Frankia casuarinae: one gene and its partner. The protein of the gene in region 2 interacts with the protein of the main gene of each other region in a pairwise test. Links are inferred from orthologs where the notes say so. Each region holds a gene or a part of one and is shown on either strand. Other genes may lie near its edges.

Region 1 (9,520 bases), 290 kb from region 2 along the record:
CCCTGGCCGGTCCGGTCCCGGCTCGTCCGGTTCCGCCCGCCCGCCCGGTCAGGGCCGGCGGGCCAAGCTCAAGCTGTCCAAGGTCAATCCCCTCACGGTGACCCGGGTCAGCTTCGCGTTCTCCCTCTGCGTCTTTGTGGTTCTGCTCGTCGCGATCGCCGTGCTGTGGTTCGTCCTGAACTCGATCGGCGTGTTCGACAGCGTCTCCGACGCGGCCGATACCCTGACCGACAGCAGCAGCACCGACATCCGAGGATGGCTGTCGTTCGGCCGGGCAATGCAGATCAGCTTGCTCATCGGGGCGATCAACGTCATCCTCATGACCGCGCTGTCCACGCTCGGTGCCCTGCTCTACAACCTCTGCGCCGAGATGATCGGCGGCGTCGAGCTGACTCTGAGTGATCAGTAGCTTGGAGGGACGGCGGCGGTCCCGCTCCTGCGCCGCCGTCCTGTATTCTTGGACTCGCAGCACGGACCTATAGCTCAGTCGGTTAGAGCGCTTCCCTGATAAGGAAGAGGTCGGTGGTTCAAGTCCACCTAGGTCCACGCGCTAGCCAATCATGATCGCCGCCCTCTGGGCGGCTTCGCCGTGCCCGTTATGCTGGCCGAGGGGCCAAGCCCCCTGACCCCCCGTGTTGCGCCTTCGGCGCTCGCCGTGCCCGGTGGGATGGTCGGGCCGTCGGTGGCGGCGAGGTCTGAGAGCGGGCCCGGGCCGACGTGCTGCGCGAGGTCGCGGGCAACGCCACAGGGACGACTCCCGGCTGCATAAACCGTCCACCGGTGATCCGGGAAGATCCCCGCGCCTGCGGGATAAAGCGGACACAAAACCCTCTGGATGGGCAAGTCTCCCTCGTTGCCGCAGATCTTGGACTCACGACGAAGAGTCCTAATGTGACGCAGGGCACACGGCCAGGACACAGTGTCGGCCCATTTCAGTGAAGATCGGCACTCAATATCCTAATGTGCCAGGAAGCGGCGCCACCCTCGACGTCGAGGAACCAGGACATGGCCCGAGACGGACGGAGGGCGCACAGTTGCGGATTGCGTTGTTGTCGTACCGGAGTCTGCCCACCTGCGGTGGCCAGGGTGTGTACGTCCGACATCTGTCCCGCGAACTGGTCGCCCTGGGGCACCGCGTCCAGGTGGTGAGCGGGCCGCCGTACCCGGTGCTTGAGGAGGGTGTCGGCCTCACCGAACTGCCCAGCCTTGATCTCTACCGGGACTCCGACCCGTTCCGGTGGCCCGGACTGGCCGAGTTCCACGGCCTGCCGGACGTCGTCGAGTTCGCCATGATGCGGACCGGCCAGTTCTCCGAGCCGCTCGCCTTCAGCCTGCGTGCCTGCCAAGCCCTGCGCCCCAGGGCATCCGGGGGTCGGCCGCCGTTCGACATCGTCCATGACAACCAGGGGCTGGGATACGGCCTGCTGGCGCTGCGGGCAGCCCTGCGCCCGTACCGGATCCCGGTCGTGGGCACCGTGCATCATCCGATCACGGTCGATCGCCGCCTGCACCTCGCCGCGGCGACCACCTTCACCTCCCGGCTGGGCCTGCGCCGGTGGTACTCGTTCCTCCCGATGCAGGCCCGGGTCGCGCGGGGGCTGGATGGCATCGTCATCCCGTCGGAGAGCTCCCGGCGAGAGATCATCGCGGACATGAACCTCCCCCCGACGGTCATGCGCACGGTTCCCTTGGGAGTCGACGCCGACGTCTTCACGCCGGCGCCCGCGGGCAATCCGGCGGTTCCGGGCCGTGTCGTCGTCGTGACCAGCGCCGATGTTCCGCTTAAGGGCCTGCTTGTCCTGCTCGAGGCGCTCGCGAAGCTGCGGGTGGATCGCTCGGCGCACCTGGTCTGCGTCGGCAAGGTCCGCGAAGGGGGAACGGCCCAGCGCCAGGTTGCCGAGCTGGGCCTGGCCGACGCCGTGACGTTCCGTTCCAACATGCCGGAACCGGAGCTGGTGGACCTGTTGCGCTCCGCCGAGGTCGCGGTCGTTCCCTCGCTTTACGAGGGGTTCAGCCTGCCCGCCGTCGAGGAGATGGCCTGCGGGATCCCGCTGGTCGCCACCACCGCCGGGGCGTTGCCCGAGGTCGCCGGTCCGGACGGGGAGGCCGCGTTGCTGGTCCCACCGGGGGATGCGGGAGCCCTGGCGGACGCCATCGGTTCCCTGCTCGATGATCCCGAACGACGGGCCCGAATGGGTGCCGCCGGGCGCCGCCGGGTGGAGGCGCGGTTCTCCTGGCGGGCGGCCGCCGCGGCCACCGCGGACTGGTACGCCGAGCGGATCGCGGCGGTCGGCGGGACGCCCACCTCCCCGGTCCCGGCCCCGGGACCGGGACCGGGACCGGCGGCCCAGTGGACGCCGGCACCGCTGTCCACACCCGGCGCCGTCACACCCGGCGCCGCGGCGTCCGCACCGGCGTCGTCGACGCTGACCGGCTGACGGCCGACGCATGCTGACCGTCGACTTCGACCAGTTTCCCGTCTCCGCGGGCTGCCGGCTGCTCGACCTGGGCTGCGGCGCCGGACGGCACACGTTCGAGGCGTTCCGACGGGGCGCCGAGGTCATCGCGCTGGACCACTCCGCCGGCGAGGTCGCCGGCGTCAACGCGATGCTCGCCGCGATGGCCCTGGAGGGACAGGCTCCGCCCAAGGCGAAGGCCGCCGGAGTGCGCGGTGACGCGCTGGCGCTGCCGTTCGCCGACGGCACCTTCGACCGGATCATCGCCGCCGAGGTGCTCGAACACCTGCCCGCCGACACGGCGGCGATGACGGAGATCGCCCGGGTGCTACGGCCCGGGGGGTGGGTGGCGGTCACCGTCCCGAACCGGTTCCCCGAGCAGGTGTGCTGGAGCCTGTCGACGGCTTATCACAGCGTCGAGGGGGGCCATGTCCGCATCTACCGCCGGGACGAGCTTCGTGACCGGTTGATCGCGGTGGGACTGGAACCGGCCGGCACCCATTTCGCACACGCCCTGCACGCCCCGTACTGGTGGCTGCGGTGTCTCGTCGGTGTCCACGACGACGACCATCCGGCGACGCGGCTTTACCACCGGCTGCTGGTGTGGGACATGATGCGCCGTCCCCGCATCACCCGGCTCGCCGAGCGGGCCCTCAATCCGATCATCGGCAAGAGCATCGTGCTGTATTTGAGGAAACCGGAGGTAACGCGTGCGGCCGGTTGAGTCTGCTCCGGTCCTGACCCCCGAGGCGCTCACCGCGACCGCGACCGCGATCGCCGTCGTCCAGGAGCCGGACGGCGCCATCCCCTGGTATCCCGGTGGCCACACCGACCCGTGGGATCACCTCGAATGCGCCATGGCCCTCGACCTCGGCGGCCTGGTCGACGCCGCCGACGCCGCGTGGGCCTGGCTGTGTCGCAACCAGCGGCCGGATGGATCCTGGGCGACGAGCTACGTCGGCGGCGCGGTCAAGGAGGACTTCGCCGACAGCAACCAGTGCGCCTATGTCGCCACCGCAGCCTGGCACCGCTGGTTGGCCACCGGTGACCGCGCCTTCCTCACGAGGATCTGGCCGGTCGTCGAGGCAGCCCTGGGCTTCGTCGTCGACATGCAGAGCCCGACCGGACAGATCTGGTGGGCCCGGTCGTCGGACGGTGTCGACTACCCCGAGGCCCTGCTGACGGGATGCTCCAGCACGTTGCACAGCCTGCGCTGCGGGATGGCGCTCGCAGCCCTGGTCGGGGAGGTGCCACCGGCCTGGGAACGGGCGACCGGCGCGCTGCGGCACACCCTCGTCGCTCACCCAGAGTACTTCGCCCCCCGCGACCGGTGGTCGATGGACTGGTACTACCCGGTGATCGGCGGAGCGCTGCGCCGGTCCGCGGGTCGGTCCCGGCTCACCAGCCGGTGGAACGACTTCGTCGTCGACGGTCTGGGCATCCGCTGCGTGGCCGACGAGCCCTGGGTCACGGGGGCCGAGACCTGCGAACTAGCCATCGCCCTGCATCTCGTGGGCGAGACCGCCGCGGCGACCAAGCTGGTTACGGACATGCAGCACCTGCGGCACGCCGACGGGAGCTACTGGACGGGCTGGCAGTTCGAGACCGCGACGTTCTGGCCGGCCGAACAGTCGACCTGGACCGCGGCGGCGGTGATCCTCGCGGTCGACACGTTGGCCGGCGGGGTCACCGAGACCCTCTTCCGCGGCGACGGCCTCCCCGAGGGGATCTGTGTCCTCGACAAGGAGTCCGACGAGCCTCGGCAGGGCGGCAGGCGGCTTCCGGAGTCGCGGACGGAGCCGCGGACGGGGACGGAGGTGGTGACGCCCGCCGAACGCCGGCTTCCTCGGCAGCGGCCGGCATGCGGATGCCGCTCAGTCGACGCGGCGTAGGACGCGCAGCGAACCCGCGCACGACAGCTCGCGGAAGCCCTCCGTCAGCGCCCGCACCAGGACGTGGTAGGGCGCCTGGCCCCCGTCCGCCGGGTCCGGAAAGACGTCGTGGATGGCCAGGAGACCGCCGGGCCGCACGTGGCAGGCCCAGGCCTCGTAGTCCGCCTGGGCCTGCTCCTCGGTGTGCCCGCCGTCGAGGAAGAGCAGGTCGGCCGGGGTCGACCACCATCGCCCCACCCGTTCGGAGCGGCCGACGACCGCCGTCACGACGTCCTCGACGCCCGCGTCCTCCAGCGTCCGCCGCAGGAAGGGCAGCGTGTCCAGCCGGCCGCTACGCGGGTCGACGAGATCGGCGTCGTGGTACTCCCACCCGGGTTGGTTCTCCTCCGACCCGCGATGATGATCCACGGTGATCACCGTCGCTCCCACCGTCCGGGCGGCCGCGGCCAGGTACAGGGTCGACTTACCGCAGTAGGTGCCGACCTCGCAGATCAGGCCGCCGGCCGATACCCGTGTTGCCGCCGCGTAGAGCGCCAGGCCCTCCTCCGTGGGCATGAAGCCCGTCGCCGCCTCGGCCGCCCGCCGCAACACCACATCCACCGCCGACTCTCTCTTTCTCGCAGGACGGATAGCCTTTCTTGCAGGACAGGTAGCCTTCCTCGCAGGACAGGTAGCGCGCGCCGGTGGCTCGCTACCTGCCGAGCCGCGCGGCCACCTCGACCCGGCGGGCGAAGATCTCCTCGGTCCGCTCCTCCATCTCGCGGAGGGCCTTCTTGCGTCCGCGGCTCGACAGCCGGTCCAGGTAGAGGCTGCCGTACAGGTGATCGGTCTCATGCTGCAGGCAACGGGCGAAATAGCCGGTTCCCTCCAGGCGGAGCGGGGCACCGTGCTGGTCCTGACCGCGGACAGCAGCATGCTCCAGCCGGGCGACCTCCATGTAGGCCCCCGGAACAGACAGGCACCCCTCATCCCCCTTGACGAGCCGGCGCTCCGCCGGCGGCGCCTCCTCCAGGACGGGGTTGACCAGATGGCCCACGTGCCGCACACCGTCCTCGTCGGTGCAGTCATAGACGAAGACCGCGGCGTCGACGTCGATCTGGTTCGCGGCGAGTCCGACACCTTCGGCGCCGTACATGGTGGTGAACATGTCATCGATCAGCGCAGCGAGCTCCGCGGTCCCGAACTCGGTGATTTTCTTACAGGGCCGGTGCAGAACAGGCTCGCCGACAACGGTGATCCTGCGGATGGAACCGCGGCCGACCTCCGGCGGCAGCTGGGGGTAGGAGTCCACCGGCTCCCCCAGCACCCGGACCCGCCGATCGATCTTCTCGTCCTTCTCGTCCTTCTCGTCAGATCGCGTCAAGCGCGAGGCCATGGCGAGCATCTCCTTCCATCCGACCGGGGCGCGCCTGCGCGTGAGTCGGCGCGGGGCCGATCCTGCCGATCGGCAGGATCGGCCCCGCGCCACCGCCGATCCTCGACGTGCTTCGTTCGCTACGAGCTTGACAGATCGCACCCCCTGTCCGCTCGGCGGACTGGTCACTCCCGTGATCAACAGTGTCACCAGGTGCGGCGCCATCATGGCCGCTACCTGCGGGAAGAGCGCGGACCTCAGACTGTTCATTGCATGGCGCAACTTCACCAACACCATACGCACATAAGGCTCCCCGGAAACGGGGAGCCTTTTCCGTGCCCGGTCGCACGCGGTCATGCCCGACCGTGTCCAGCCGTGTCCAGCCGCGTCCTATCGCCGTTCCCGCAGAGATCGCGGACGCTGAATCGTCCGCGATCCGCGTGGGTAAGAATGATTACCGCAAAGGATGAACAGAACGTTAAATCTAACTCGCATGCCGCTAACGCAACGTATCGTCTCCCCCTGGCGCACGGCCCACCAACAGACACCCGAACCCCGACTGGTATGGTGTCGGCCACGATAAAGCTGAACCAGTAGAGAATCACGCTCCCAGGTATTTACCTTCCGGCCAGGAGAGAGGAGTGCTGCCCCGACTCCCACGACTCCCTACACCAAAAAGACTTAGAATTATCCGGCGAATCTAGCGAGAGTTCAGTTCATGGCTGCGAATTTCGCTGAAACGGTCGCTGAAAGGCCGACGCCGGGGGGGATCAACACACCGAACATGGCAGTTCCGCCGCCGGAGTACGTGGTGGTGGATCTGGATCCGGGAACGAGTGACCTCGCCGTCCCGGATGGATCCGGATGGCGGCGGGTCATGCGGGTGCCAGGACGACGGCATTACCATCACGAGCACCACGATCGCGCCATCGCGACCGTCCAGCAGGCCCGGAGCCGTACTCGATCGACGGGCCGGAGTTGCGTCGTCGGCCTTCTGTACATCGCCGAGTTCGGCCGGCTGCGCGAGCGCCTCGCTCCGGGCGCCTGCCTGTCTCTACTCGATCAGGTCGCCGCCCTGGCAGGTGATCTGCATCGGTGGCGTGGCTCCGCCATCGGCCAGGGCCGCCCCGGCGAGGTGGTCGTCGTCCTGCCGACGCGGCCGGGCCGCTCCGCCGAAGCGGCGTTCGGCGAGATCGTGCGTACGGTCGCAAGCTGTGACTTCGCCGTCAACGGCGAGCGTCTGCGGGTCACCCCCGTTCCGGGGTTCGTCCAGGTGGACGACACCATCGATGATGCCACCGCCCTGCGGCGGGCCCGGCTGGCCATGGGGCTCGCCGCAGGGCAGCTCGACATGGTCCCCGTCTGTTACGACCCGAAGATGGAACCAGCGGAGAACCAGCCGCGACGTTCCGGGCGCCCGTTGCACACACGGTTGCGGCCGTCCGACGCCGTCCAGATCGTCGTCTCGACCGCGATCTGCCTCGGACTCCCGTTCGGGATCTACAGCACACTGTTCACACTGGGCCTCGACCCGACCCACGTCGTCTTCGCACTCCTGGCCATCGCGCTGGCCGGCACTACCCTCACCACCTACCTGGAGCAGTTGTCGGCGCTCGAACCGGAGAAGTGCCCGGACGCGCCCGCCGCGCCGTTCCCGGCGGCGAGCGCCATCATCGCCGCGTATCTGCCGAACGAGTCGGCCACGATCGTCGACACGGTCAAGGCGTTCCTCCGGCTGGACTACCCGGGTCCACTACAGATCATCCTCGCCTATAACACTCCCCGATACCTGCCCGTGGAGGAGACGCTCGCGCGGATCGCCGATTCCGATCCCCGTTTCATCCCGATGCACGTGCCGACCAGCACCTCCAAGGCGCAGAACGTGAACGCGGCGATGCCAATGATCACCGGTGAGTTCGTCGGTGTCTTCGACGCGGATCATCATCCGGCACCGGACGCCTTCCGGCGGGCCTGGCGGTGGCTGTCGCACGGGGCCGCGGTCGTCCAGGGGCACTGCGTGATCCGGAACGGAGAGGCATCGCGGATCAGCCGCACCGTCGCCGTGGAATTCGAGTCGATCTATGCGGTGAGTCATCCCGGCCGGGCGAGGATGCATGGTTTCGGGATCTTCGGCGGGTCGAACGGCTACTGGCGGACCGACCTGCTGCACCAGACCCGTATGCGCGGGTCGATGCTGACCGAGGACATCGACGCGAGTCTGCGCACCATCATGAGCGGTGAGCGGATCGTCGCAGACCCGGAACTGGTCTCCTACGAGCTGGCGCCGACGACGATGTCGGCGTTGTGGCGGCAGCGGTTGCGCTGGGCGCAGGGTTGGTACCAGGTCTCCCAGCGGCATCTGTGGAAAGCCGTCGGCTCACCCGACCTCACCGCCCGCCAGAAACTCGGCCTGCTCTGGCTGCTGGGCTGGCGCGAGATATATCCGTGGCTTTCGCTGCAGATGTATCCGCTGATCGTCTTCGGTCTGCTGCACCCGCAGTCCGGGCACGGTTTCCGGTTGAACGTCTCCCTGTACGTGGTCGCCACACTCTTCTCGGCGATGGCGGGCCCGATCCAGGCGTTGTTCGCGTACGCCCTCGCCGACCCCACGATCCGCCGCCATCGGAGTTGGTTCGTCCAGTTCTGCCTGATGAACATCGTCTACAGCGAGTTCAAGAACGTCATCGCCCGGCTGGCACCGGTGAAGGAGCTGCTGCGGGAACGCGAGTGGCACGTGACCCCACGCGCCGTGCCGCAGCCCGACCCGGTCACGCCGGACGGCGCGACCGCACCTCCAGCTGGCTCCGCACCTCCAGCTGGCTCCGCGGCGGGCGGTGTGGTCCCTTACCCCGAAGCCAGGTCATGACCACACCAGGCGGACCTCGAAACATCGTGCCGAGGTCCCGGGTTCTGCCCGCGCCGGCTCTCCCGTCCTGGTGGGCGCAGCCCCCGCCGCCGCCGCCGCCGGTGCCGCCGCCGCCGGTGCCGCCGCCGCCGGTGCCGCCGCCGCCAGTGCCGCCGCCGCCAGTGCCGCCGCCGAGAGAGCGGCCGACCGTGCCGGTCCGGACCTCGGCCCGGCCGCGGGCCGGGGGGTGGGTATCACCGGAGAGAGCGGAGGGAACCGCCGCGGTCGCCGACGGACGACGGTGGGCGATCCCAGGCTCGAGCTGGTCGACCTGGGCGGGTTCCGCGGCGTGGCGGCGATCTCAGTGATCATTTTTCACGCCTATCAGTTCTGCCGCGGGGATGGCAACACGCCGTACGCGGGTACGTTCCTCGGCCAGGTCCTCGGCGCCTTCGACGGGATGATCAGTTGGTTCTTCCTGGTCTCCGGGTTCCTGCTGTATATGCCGATGGCGAACCGGGTCAGGGCCGGCCGGACCCAACGGTCACCCAAGAACACGCTCATACGTCGTGGACTGCGGATTCTTCCGCTGTACTACACGGCGCTCATCGTCGTGTGGGCGGCGCGTAATCCCACTCTGCCCGGCGACTGGATCGACCTGGTCGAACACCTGACCTTCACCCAGGTCTTCGACAGCAAGCGGGTGTTCTACACGATCGGCCCGGCCTGGTCGCTGGCCGTCGAGGTCTACTTCTATCTATACCTCGCCCTGGTCGCCGGCTGGCTGCGGCGGCAGACTCATCGACTACCCGAGGCGCATCGCTGGCGGCGGCTCTGCCTGCCGCCGGTCCTGCTGATCGTGGTGTCCGCCGTCTGGATCGTCTATGCGGTCTACATCGTGCGGGCTCAGCACGACCAGTGGGCGTACTGGTTCTCGCCGCAGAACTATGCCGGCAACTTCGGCCTCGGAATG
Region 2 (9,629 bases):
CCTCGGCGGCGCCGGGACGGCCTTGGCTCGACCTTGCGCTCCAACTCGCCGACCTGGTCACCGGGCTGGTGCCAGCGCTGCTCGCCGTATACCTGCTGACGAGGCACGGAGGCGGACCGCGGGCGATCGGCCTGGACGGTCGGCACACCGGTCGCGACGCCGGCCGGGGAGCGGCGATCGCGGCCGGGGTCGGCGGGCTCGGCCTGGGCCTCTACCTGCTGGCGTGGCACAGCGGGGCGAACCTCACCGTCGCGCCCTCGGGCCTGCCGGACGTGTGGTGGCGTGTACCGGTCCTGGTCCTCAGCGCGGCGCAGAACGGCCTCGCCGAGGAGGTCATCGTCACCGGGTACCTGCTGGTGCGGCTGCGTGAACTTGGTGTCGCGGCCAACCGGGCGCTGGCGGCCAGCGCCCTGCTCCGCGGTTCCTATCACCTCTACCAGGGGCTCGGTGGGTTCACCGGTAACCTCGCGATGGGCCTGCTGTTCGGCCGGATGTTCCAGCGGACCGGCCGGGTGCTGCCGCTCGTCATCGCCCACGCACTCATCGACACCGTCGCGTTCGTCGGATACGTAGCGTTGGTCGGAAAGATCTCCTGGATCCCGGCGCCGCGCTAAGGTTACGGGTGGGGAAATAGAGATCGTCTGATGGGCATACGATGCGTATCTCAACGGTGTATCGCGGAGGCGGTGGATCGTTCGAGGACGTCAACGTCGGCGGGTTCGGGGCGCCGGAAGGCCATGGGGCGCCGGAAGGCATAGCCGTCGAGTGCCTGCCGCGGTACGGCTGGTCGGGGAGGACCGATGGTCAACGGAATCCGCGAGATCGAGCGCAAGTTCTCGGTCGAACCGACCTTTGTGCTCCCGAAGTTGGGGGAGGTTGCGGGCGTCGCCACCGCGCGCACCCGCAAGACCGTCAGCCTGGAGGCCGTCTACTACGACAGCGACGATCTCCGATTGGCCCGTAACAAGATCACGATACGGCGTCGGACCGGTGGGGCGGACGCCGGATGGCACCTCAAGCTGCCCGTCCGGGTGGGGGAGCGGGACGAGCTCCAGCTCCCGCTCGACGCGGGCGTGGGCGTGGGCGTGGGGGCGGAGGGCCCGCGGTACAGCCCTCCCGCGGAGTTCGTCGATCTGGTGTCGGTCCATCTGCGCGGCGCCGAGCCGCGGCCGGTCGCCAGGCTGCGGACACTGCGGACAGCGCGCCGACTGCGGGACACGGTCGGAGTCGACCTGGCCGAGGTCGTCGATGACCAGGTCTCCGCGCAGACCCTGGGGGAGACGACGGTACTGAGCAGCTGGCGGGAGATCGAGGTCGAACTCGTCAACGGCGGGCCCGAGGTGCTCGACGAGGTCGCCGGTCTGCTCACGGCCGCGGGCGCCACCCCGGCGGCGGACTCCTCGAAGCTCGCGCGGGTCCTGGGTGAGGCGCTGGCCGCCGGCCCCGGGCCGGACGTTCCTTCGCCGCCGCGCAAGCCACGACGCGGGACGCCGGCGGGCGAGGTGGTACGGGCCTACCTGATCGAACAGGCACGTGCCCTGCTCGCGGCCGATCCGCGGGTGCGGCTCGACGAGCCCGAGGCGGTCCACAAGATGCGCGTCGCCTGCCGTCGGGCCCGCAGCACCCTGCGGACGTTCGCGCCGCTGTTCCCGCCCGAGAGAGCGCTCTTCCTGGACGGCGAGCTGCGGGACCTCGCCGGCGCGCTCTCCGGCGCCCGCGACGCCGAGGTCCAGGCCGCCTATTTCGAGACCCGCCTGGCGGAGCTGCCCACCGAGCTGGTCGCGGGGCCCGTGCGCAAGACGGTCACCGCGCACCTCGGCGCCGGCACGGCCAACGGCCGGGCGGAGGCGTTGGCCATGTTGCGCAGTGACCGGTACTTCGCGCTCGTCTCCAACCTGCTCACCCTACTGCGGGGCCCGCTCACCCCCGCGGCGGCCCGTCCGGCCGGCAAGGCCCTCCCCGATCTGCTGCTCGGCGCCGACCGGAAGCTGGCGAAGAAGGTCCGTGCCGCGAGCGCCCTGAAGGCCGGCTCGGAACGGGACGAACTGCTGCATTCCGCCCGCAAGCAGGCCAAGCGGTTACGGTACGCGGCGGAAGCCGTCGCACCGCTGTACGGGAATGACGCGGCGCGGCTGGTCGAGCAGGCCCAGATCGCGCAGGAGCTGCTCGGAACCCATCAGGACGCCACCATCGCGCGCAGGCTGCTGGGGGACTGGGGGACGGCAGCGCAGGCCCAGGGCGCCCCCACCGCGTTTACTCTGGGTGTCCTGCTGGGCCTGGAGGAGTGCCGGGCACGCATGGCGGAACGAGACTTCTTCGATGCGTGGCCCGCGATCTCGGCAGCCCGGCACCGTCGCTGGATCCGCTGACCTGAGGCCGTGCCGGGTGGGCTCTGCCGTGGTCTGACCGATTACCTCCTCCGCGTCACCCATTCGTGCGCCACATCCGGGCCATCGGGCGCACGACCATCCGCCACGGGTCGGCGCGCTCGGGAAATCCCTGTCAGCTCGACGGATTGCGGGACGGGACGGGTGGAGCTGCCGGCGGCCGGACCTGCTGCGTTGTTCTGTGACCGGGGTATGAAGTGGACTTCCTTGCCCGGAGGACTCCCGCGAAGGCCTCCGTCCGTGTAGCGTCGTCCCTGGCCGGAGTTCGGCGGTTCGCGTCTCAACCGAGGCGCGGCGGAACAACGTCAGGGGCTCTTGCAGCTTCCTGATGTTCGGCCCGGGGCCCGCGCGGTGCGGGTCCTGACTGCACCAGCAGGGAGAACGGCACGTGGCTCAGGGCACGGTGAAGTGGTTCAACTCGGAGAAGGGCTTCGGCTTCATCTCCGTGGACGGCGGCGGTTCCGACGTCTTCGTTCACTACAGCGCGATTCAGATGGACGGTTACAAGGCACTTGAGGAGGGCCAGCGGGTCGAGTTCCAGGTGACCCAGGGTCAGAAGGGTCCGCAGGCCGACGCCGTCCGCGTCGTCTGAGCCACGAGAGACTTCAACGGTCAGCCCGCCCAAGGGTCCTCCTGGGGCGGGCTGACCGCTTCTCGACTTCTCGATCAGTTCGATATCCGACAGTTCGGTGGAAGGTATGTTTTTTCCGGCTGATCTCGATCGTTTTCTCGGGCCGGAAAGCGCGGGGCGTTCATCGGTTCCCGGATGGCGTGGTTCGCGGCCAAAAGCTTAACGCCTGATTAAAGGTACAGCCAATCCTGCACGAGAAGTTCGGCGATCTGCAGGGTGTTCAACGCGGCGCCCTTGCGCAGGTTGTCCCCGCAGAGGAACAGCGCGACCTCGTGCGGGTCGTCCGGCGACTGCCGGATTCGGCCGACCCAGGTCGGGTCCGTTCCGACGACGTCGGCCGGGGTCGGGAACTCGCCGGCTGACGGATCGTCGACGACGGCGACGCCGGGAGCGTTCAGCAGCACCGTGCGCGCCTCGTCCGCGGTCACCGGCCGGGTGAAGCGGGCGTGCACCGCGACCGCGTGCGTGGTGATGACCGGCACCCGCACACAGGTAGCCGACACCCGCAGATCCGGGATACCCAGGATCTTGCGGGACTCGTTGCGGACCTTGAACTCTTCCGAGGACCAGCCGCCGTCCTTCAGTGAACCGGCCCAGGGCACGACGTTGAGCGCCAGCGGCGCCGGGAAGGGGCCGAGGCCGTCCTCACCGATGGCCTTACGCACGTCACCGGCGGTCCGCCCCAGCTCGCGGGTGCCACCGACGACGGTGAGCTGGTCGTAGAGGGCGTCGATGCCGGCCTGCCCGGCGCCGCTCGCGGCCTGGTAGGAGGCCGCGAACATCGACTCCAGCCCAAACGCCCGGTGCAGAGCGCCGACCGCAACGATCATCGACAGGGTGGTGCAGTTCGGGTTCGCGATGATGCCCCGCGGCCGCGTGGGGATCTGGTCGGCGTTCACCTCCGGCACGACCAGCGGCACGTCGGCGTCCATCCGGAACGCGCCGGAGTTGTCGACCGCGACCGCGCCGTGGGCCGCCGCTACCGGTGCCCACCGGGCGGAGACCTCGTCGGGAACGTCGAACACGGCCACGTCCACGCCGTCGAAGACCTCCGGTGCCAGGGCCTGGACGACGACGTCCGCGCCGCGCACCCGTACCGTCCGTCCCGCGGATCGGGCCGAGGCGATCGGCCGGATCTCTCCCCAGATGCCGGGGCGTTCGTCGAGCAGCGACAGCATCACCGTGCCGACCGCGCCGGTCGCCCCCACCACTGCGAGCGTCGGTCGCCGGCCCGCCTCGTTGCTCGTCACGATCCATCCTCCTGATTCGCCACTGTGCCGCCGCGGCGTGTCCAGCTGCCGCGGCGTGTCCAGCTGCCGCGGCGTGTCCAGCTGCCGCGGTGTGCCGCCGTCTCGAGGACCCACGACGTCGCCAACGTCATCGTCCGGTTCCCGCGTACACGATCGCCCCGCCGTTCGGGTCACCCAGGTCGAAGGCGCCGTGCACGGCCCGCACGGCGAGCGGGAGGTCGGTGTCGCGCACCACTACTGAGATGCGAATCTCAGAGGTGGAGATGATCTCGACGTTGACCCCCGCGTCGGCGAGGGAGCCGAAGAACCGGGCGGACACCCCCGGGTGCGACTTCATCCCCGCGCCGATCAGCGACAGCTTGCCGATGTGGTCGTCGTAGAGGGTGCGCTCGAAGCCGATCTCGCTTTGGACCTTCGTGAGCGCGGTGAGCGCGGTACGTCCATCCGCCTTGGGCAGGGTGAACGAGATATCCGTCCGCCCCGACCCGGCGACCGAGCCGACCTGAACGATCATGTCCAGGTTGACGTCGGTGTCCGCCACGGCCCGGAACACCGCCGCCGCCACCCCGGGCTTGTCCGGGCATCCGACGACCGTCACCTTCGCCTCGCTGAGGTCGTGCGCGACCCCACGGATGATGGCCTGTTCCACGAGCTGTTCCTCCGGAATCTCGGTGACCCACGTGCCCGGCTTCGCAGAGAAGGACGATCGGACATGCACGGGGACGCTGTAACGGCGGGCGTACTCGACGCACCTCAGCATGAGGACCTTCGCGCCGCACGCCGCCATCTCCAGCATCTCCTCATAAGAGATCGTGTCGATGCGGCGGGCGTCGGGGACGATGCGCGGGTCGGCGGTGAACACGCCGTCTACATCGGTGTAGATCTCGCAGGCGTCCGCTCCCAGCGCGGCAGCGAGCGCCACCGCGGTCGTGTCCGAGCCGCCTCGACCGAGCGTGGTGATGTCCTTCGTGTCCTGGCTCACACCCTGGAAGCCCGCGACGATCGCGATGGCGCCGGAGTCCAGGGCGGCGCGGATCCGCCCGGGGGTAACGTCGATGATGCGCGCCTTGCCGTGCACCGAGTCGGTGATGACTCCGGCCTGGGAGCCGGTGAACGAGCGGGCTTCGGCGCCGAGGGTGGTGATCGCCATGGCCAGCAGCGCCATCGAGATTCGCTCACCGGCGGTGAGCAGCATGTCGAGCTCCCGGGCGGGCGGAAGCGGCGAGACCTGTTCGGCCAGATCGAGAAGTTCGTCGGTGGTGTCACCCATCGCGCTGACCACCACGACGACGTCGTTGCCGGCCCGCCGGTTCTCCACGATTCGCTCAGCGACTCGTTTGATGCGGTCCGCGTCGGCAACGGAGGACCCACCGAACTTCGCGACCAAGAGCGCCATGGCAGCCAGGTTACCGAGCGCGGCCGCTGACCGAGCGCGGCCGCCCGTCGCCCTTGCTCGGCGGCCTTGCCCGGATCTGGTCCGGTGTCCCTTTTCCGCCGCCGGGACGATGTCGCCCCGGCGACGGGGTGCTGGGCGTATTCCTTCCGGTGTGCCAGGGTGATGACATCCGCACGACCGGCTCACCCGTATGACCGACTCACCCGTACGACCGGCTCACCCGTATGACCGACTGCGACGCACGCGGTCCACGCGATGGTCCCCGACGCCGAGGACCAGCTCAGGAAGGACGATCCTCAATGGCAGTCAGCCTTGCCAAGGGCGGCAACGTCAGCCTCACGAAGCAGGCCGCCGAGGCCGGCACCCCCCAGCTCACCGCGTTGAACGTCGGGCTCGGATGGGACGCCCGCACGACCACCGGGACCGATTTCGACCTGGACGCCTCTGCCATCGGCGTCCGGGCGGACGGCAAGGTCCTCAACGACGGCTACTTCGTCTTCTTCAACAACCTCGCGTCCCCCGAGGGGGCGATCACGCTCACCGGTGACAACCTGACCGGACAGGGAGAGGGGGACGACGAGTCCGTTATCATCAACCTTGCACTGGTTCCAGTCGACATTGACCGGATTATCGTTCCGGTTTCCATCTACGACGCGGTGAACCGGAACCAGAACTTCGGCCAGGTGCGCAACGCCTACATCCGCGTGGTCGACCAGGGCGGAAACGAGCTGGTCCGCTACGATTTGTCCGAGGACTACTCCACCGAAACCGTCGTCATCTTCGGTGAGGTCTACCGCAACGGCGCCGACTGGAAGTTCCGCGCCGTCGGCCAGGGCCACAATGACCTTGGTGGTCTGGCTCGTGATCATGGCGTCAACATCTGAGCTACCCGAGCGGATGCGTGCCTGGCAAGTAGTCGCTCCCGGGCCGATGAGCACCCGCCCGCTGCGCCCGGCCGAGCTGCCCGTGCCCCGGCCAGGGCCGGGCCAGGTTCGGGTCCACGTCGACGCCTGCGGAGTCTGCCGTACCGATCTGCACCTCGCCGAGGGTGATCTCCCGCCGCACCGACCGCGCACCGTGCCCGGACATGAGGTCGTCGGACGGGTCGACGCGGTTGGCGAGGGGGTGAGCGGCGTGCGCACCGGGGACCGGCTGGGCATCGCCTGGCTGGCCTCGACCGACGGGACCTGCGGGTACTGTCGGCGCGGAGCGGAGAACCTCTGCCCGGCCTCGACCTACACCGGATGGGATGTCGACGGCGGATACGCCGAGTACGCCTGCGTGCGCGCCGACTATGCCTACCGGCTGCCCGACGGCTACAGCGATGCGGAGCTTGCCCCGCTGCTGTGCGCCGGCATCGTCGGCTACCGGGCGCTGCGCCGGGCGGAGCTGCCGCCCGGCGGGAGGCTCGGCATCTACGGGTTCGGCGCGTCCGCCCATCTCGCCGCCCAGGTGGCGATCGCACAGGGCGCCACCGTCCACGTGATGACGCGCTCGGCGCGGGCCCGCGAGCTTGCTCTGGAACTCGGCGCCGCCTCGGCGGGCGAGGCGTATGCCGCACCGCCCGAGCCGCTGGACGCGGCCGTGCTCTTCGCCCCGGTGGGTGACCTGGTGCCGGTGGCGCTCGCCGCGCTCGACCGTGGCGGCACGCTGTCCATCGCGGGCATCCACCTCAGCGACATCCCGCCGCTCGTTTACTCCGACCATCTGTTCCAGGAACGGTCCGTACGCAGCACGACCGCCAACACTCGCGCCGACGGTGAGGAGTTCCTGGCGATCGCCGCCGAGCACCGGCTCGCGGTGACCGTGTCGCCCTACCCGCTGTCCGCGGCCGACCGGGCCCTCGCCGACCTCGCCGCCGACCGGGTCACCGGCGCGGCCGTGCTGCTGCCCTGACCGTTTTGCCTGTCCTGTCGGTGCCGGGCCTTCCTGCCGATGCCGGCCCTTCCGGATCTGGTTCGTAGATCCGGAAGGGCCCGGGATCCGGAAGGGCCCGGAGGTTTGGCGACCTTGCCGGGGGATGCGCGCTGAGCTTCCGCGTTCAGTCGCCGCGGGTCGCGAGTCGGCGCAGGAGCAGGGTGCCCGCGGTGGTCAGTACGGCGGCCGTCGCAATCTCGCGCGGCAGGCGGTGTCGGGCCTCGTTCTGGATCGCTTCGTGGAAACGGTCGAACCGGCTCGGCCAGGGACTCACCCCGACGAAGTACCGGCCCACCTTGTCGGTGTCCGGTAGGCAGGCACCGGTCATGCCGGCGAGGACGGCGAGTCGGCGCCCGGCGGGGGCGGACGCCGTCAACAAGGCCATGGCCGCGAGTCCCGCCACGCCGTCCTTGCGTGCGATCGGCAACCATTCCGGCTCGGTGTTCGGACCCGTTCCCCAGTGGGGCAACGCGTCCATGACCAGGTGTGAGACGAAGCCGGCGGCGAGGGCGGACACCGGGTGCCGGATCGCCATGCCCACGAAAGCGCCCGCCCCGACATGTGAACTGATGATCATGCTTCAGGACCTCCTGGTGGCAGACGGACGGCAGAGCGTTCGCCGGGTACCCCCTACCCTGACGTCCCGATTGGAGGATGCGTACCGCGGGGTGATGGTGGGGCCTTTCGGTGGTCACCATCAGTGGTCGCCCGGTGGTCTCCGTGTTTGGGGGCGCGGGTACCACCGCTCCCGGGATCGGATCCGGGTGTCCGATGCTCGCGCGAAGGTGCGCGCGGACGCCGTCCCACCTTTCTCTGGATGCTCTTGCTGCCGCCCGTCTCGATGCGTTCGTCGATGCTCCGGCCGATTCCCACGCCGACGCGCGAGCCGACGAATTCGTCGAATGCCCGCGCAGATGCTCGGGCGAATGCGCATCATGGGTAGATCGGCGCGCCTCGTAGCATCTGGGCGCGTAGCGGAGCGACTCGGCGGCAATCCATGGATGAAGGGCTGCTGTAGCGTGAAGGAGATAACTCAGAGTGATCAATTTTGAGGTTTGGGTGGCGTTGGTGCGGGAAGCTACCGGGATGTCCTCCGGTGAGGATGGCGGTTCGCCGGGCGGTCCGGGGCACCGCGGCGGCGTGGGTCCGGGGCACCGCGGCGCTGGAGACCTGAGCGGTGTGGATGGATAGGCGCGTCCGTGATCTACGCATGTGCCACCTACCAGCCGTCTGCGACCTGGCCACGCCGGTGCCGTCGGGGGTGGTCGTCTCCGTCGCGTGGCGGCTGGAAGGGGCCGGGCGGATCATCGGCGGCATGGTGCCCCGCGGCCATCCGGGGGCTGGCCCGCAGGGTAAACGGGTCCTGCACGGTGAGGGGATCTGGGCGGCCGAGATGTATCCGCGGGACCGGGAGATCGCGGCGGAGGCCGACCTCGTCGAGCCGGGTTCGGCGGCCCGGCCGGTCCGGCTGGTGGTGCACGGCTCCGACCGGGACATCATCGGCTATCTGGATCAGCCCTGCCTGCCGGCCACCCGACTCGCCCGGCTCACGACCGGGCTGCGCCGGGACGCCCGTCAGGTCAGGGTCCGGGCGGCCGGGCGGGTCTGGTGGCTACGGGCGACGAACGTCTTCGGAGTACAGGTCGTCCGGGATCCCGAGGTACGGATCTACCGCACCAGAGGATTACACGCCGTGTTCAGTGCCGAGGCCGACCACCTTGACGTCAGCGTGGTCCTGCTGGCCCTGGCCTCGATTCCCAGCTCGGCTTATGCCCCCATCCTGGGGTTCTAGCGGCTGCAGCGGCCCCGGCGGACCCGGTGGCGGACCGGCGGACCCGGTGGCGGACCGGTGGAGCCGGGTGGCTTCGGGGTGGGACCGGGTGACAGCAGGCCGGGGTGTCAGGCGCTGACGACGCGGCGTCCCTCGAAGGCGCGTCCCAGGGTCACTTCGTCCGCCCATTCGAGGTCACCGCCCATGGGCAGGCCGCTGGCGAGGCGGGTGACCTTCAGGCCCATCGGAGCGATCTGCCGGGCCAGGTAGGATGCGG

The links.
Region 1: the proteins of FRANCCI3_RS01305 (region 2) and def interact in binary tests that used the Escherichia coli proteins (3 or more experiments, as listed by UniProt). The link is inferred for Frankia casuarinae from one-to-one orthologs.

The regions. Positions count from the first base shown.
Region 1 is NC_007777.1:12,088-21,607, forward strand. The notes cover bases 3,882-6,753. They hold def (peptide deformylase), read right to left. Parts: upstream 5,724-6,753; coding sequence 5,040-5,723; downstream 3,882-5,039. Other genes in these bases: FRANCCI3_RS00065 (hypothetical protein), read left to right, coding at 3,882-4,348; FRANCCI3_RS00070 (class I SAM-dependent methyltransferase), read right to left, coding at 4,331-4,948; FRANCCI3_RS00085 (glycosyltransferase family 2 protein), read left to right, coding at 6,487-6,753. In the rest of the region: FRANCCI3_RS00045 (DUF3566 domain-containing protein), read left to right, coding at 1-409; FRANCCI3_RS00055 (glycosyltransferase family 4 protein), read left to right, coding at 1,035-2,438; FRANCCI3_RS00060 (class I SAM-dependent methyltransferase), read left to right, coding at 2,449-3,180; more of FRANCCI3_RS00065, read left to right, coding at 3,167-3,881; more of FRANCCI3_RS00085, read left to right, coding at 6,754-8,568; FRANCCI3_RS00090 (acyltransferase family protein), read left to right, coding at 8,639-9,520. UniProt on the Escherichia coli protein: Removes the formyl group from the N-terminal Met of newly synthesized proteins. Requires at least a dipeptide for an efficient rate of reaction. N-terminal L-methionine is a prerequisite for activity but the enzyme has broad specificity at other positions.
Region 2 is NC_007777.1:298,913-308,541, forward strand. What follows is about bases 2,229-5,209. They hold FRANCCI3_RS01305 (aspartate-semialdehyde dehydrogenase), read right to left. Parts: upstream 4,269-5,209; coding sequence 3,189-4,268; downstream 2,229-3,188. Other genes in these bases: FRANCCI3_RS01295 (CYTH and CHAD domain-containing protein), read left to right, coding at 2,229-2,369; FRANCCI3_RS01300 (cold-shock protein), read left to right, coding at 2,776-2,979; FRANCCI3_RS01310 (aspartate kinase), read right to left, coding at 4,396-5,209. Outside these bases: FRANCCI3_RS01290 (CPBP family intramembrane glutamic endopeptidase), read left to right, coding at 1-614; more of FRANCCI3_RS01295, read left to right, coding at 801-2,228; more of FRANCCI3_RS01310, read right to left, coding at 5,210-5,664; FRANCCI3_RS01315 (TerD family protein), read left to right, coding at 5,964-6,548; FRANCCI3_RS01320 (zinc-dependent alcohol dehydrogenase family protein), read left to right, coding at 6,562-7,560; FRANCCI3_RS01325 (hypothetical protein), read right to left, coding at 7,706-8,158; FRANCCI3_RS01330 (hypothetical protein), read left to right, coding at 8,765-9,373; recombination mediator RecR, read right to left, coding at 9,481-9,629.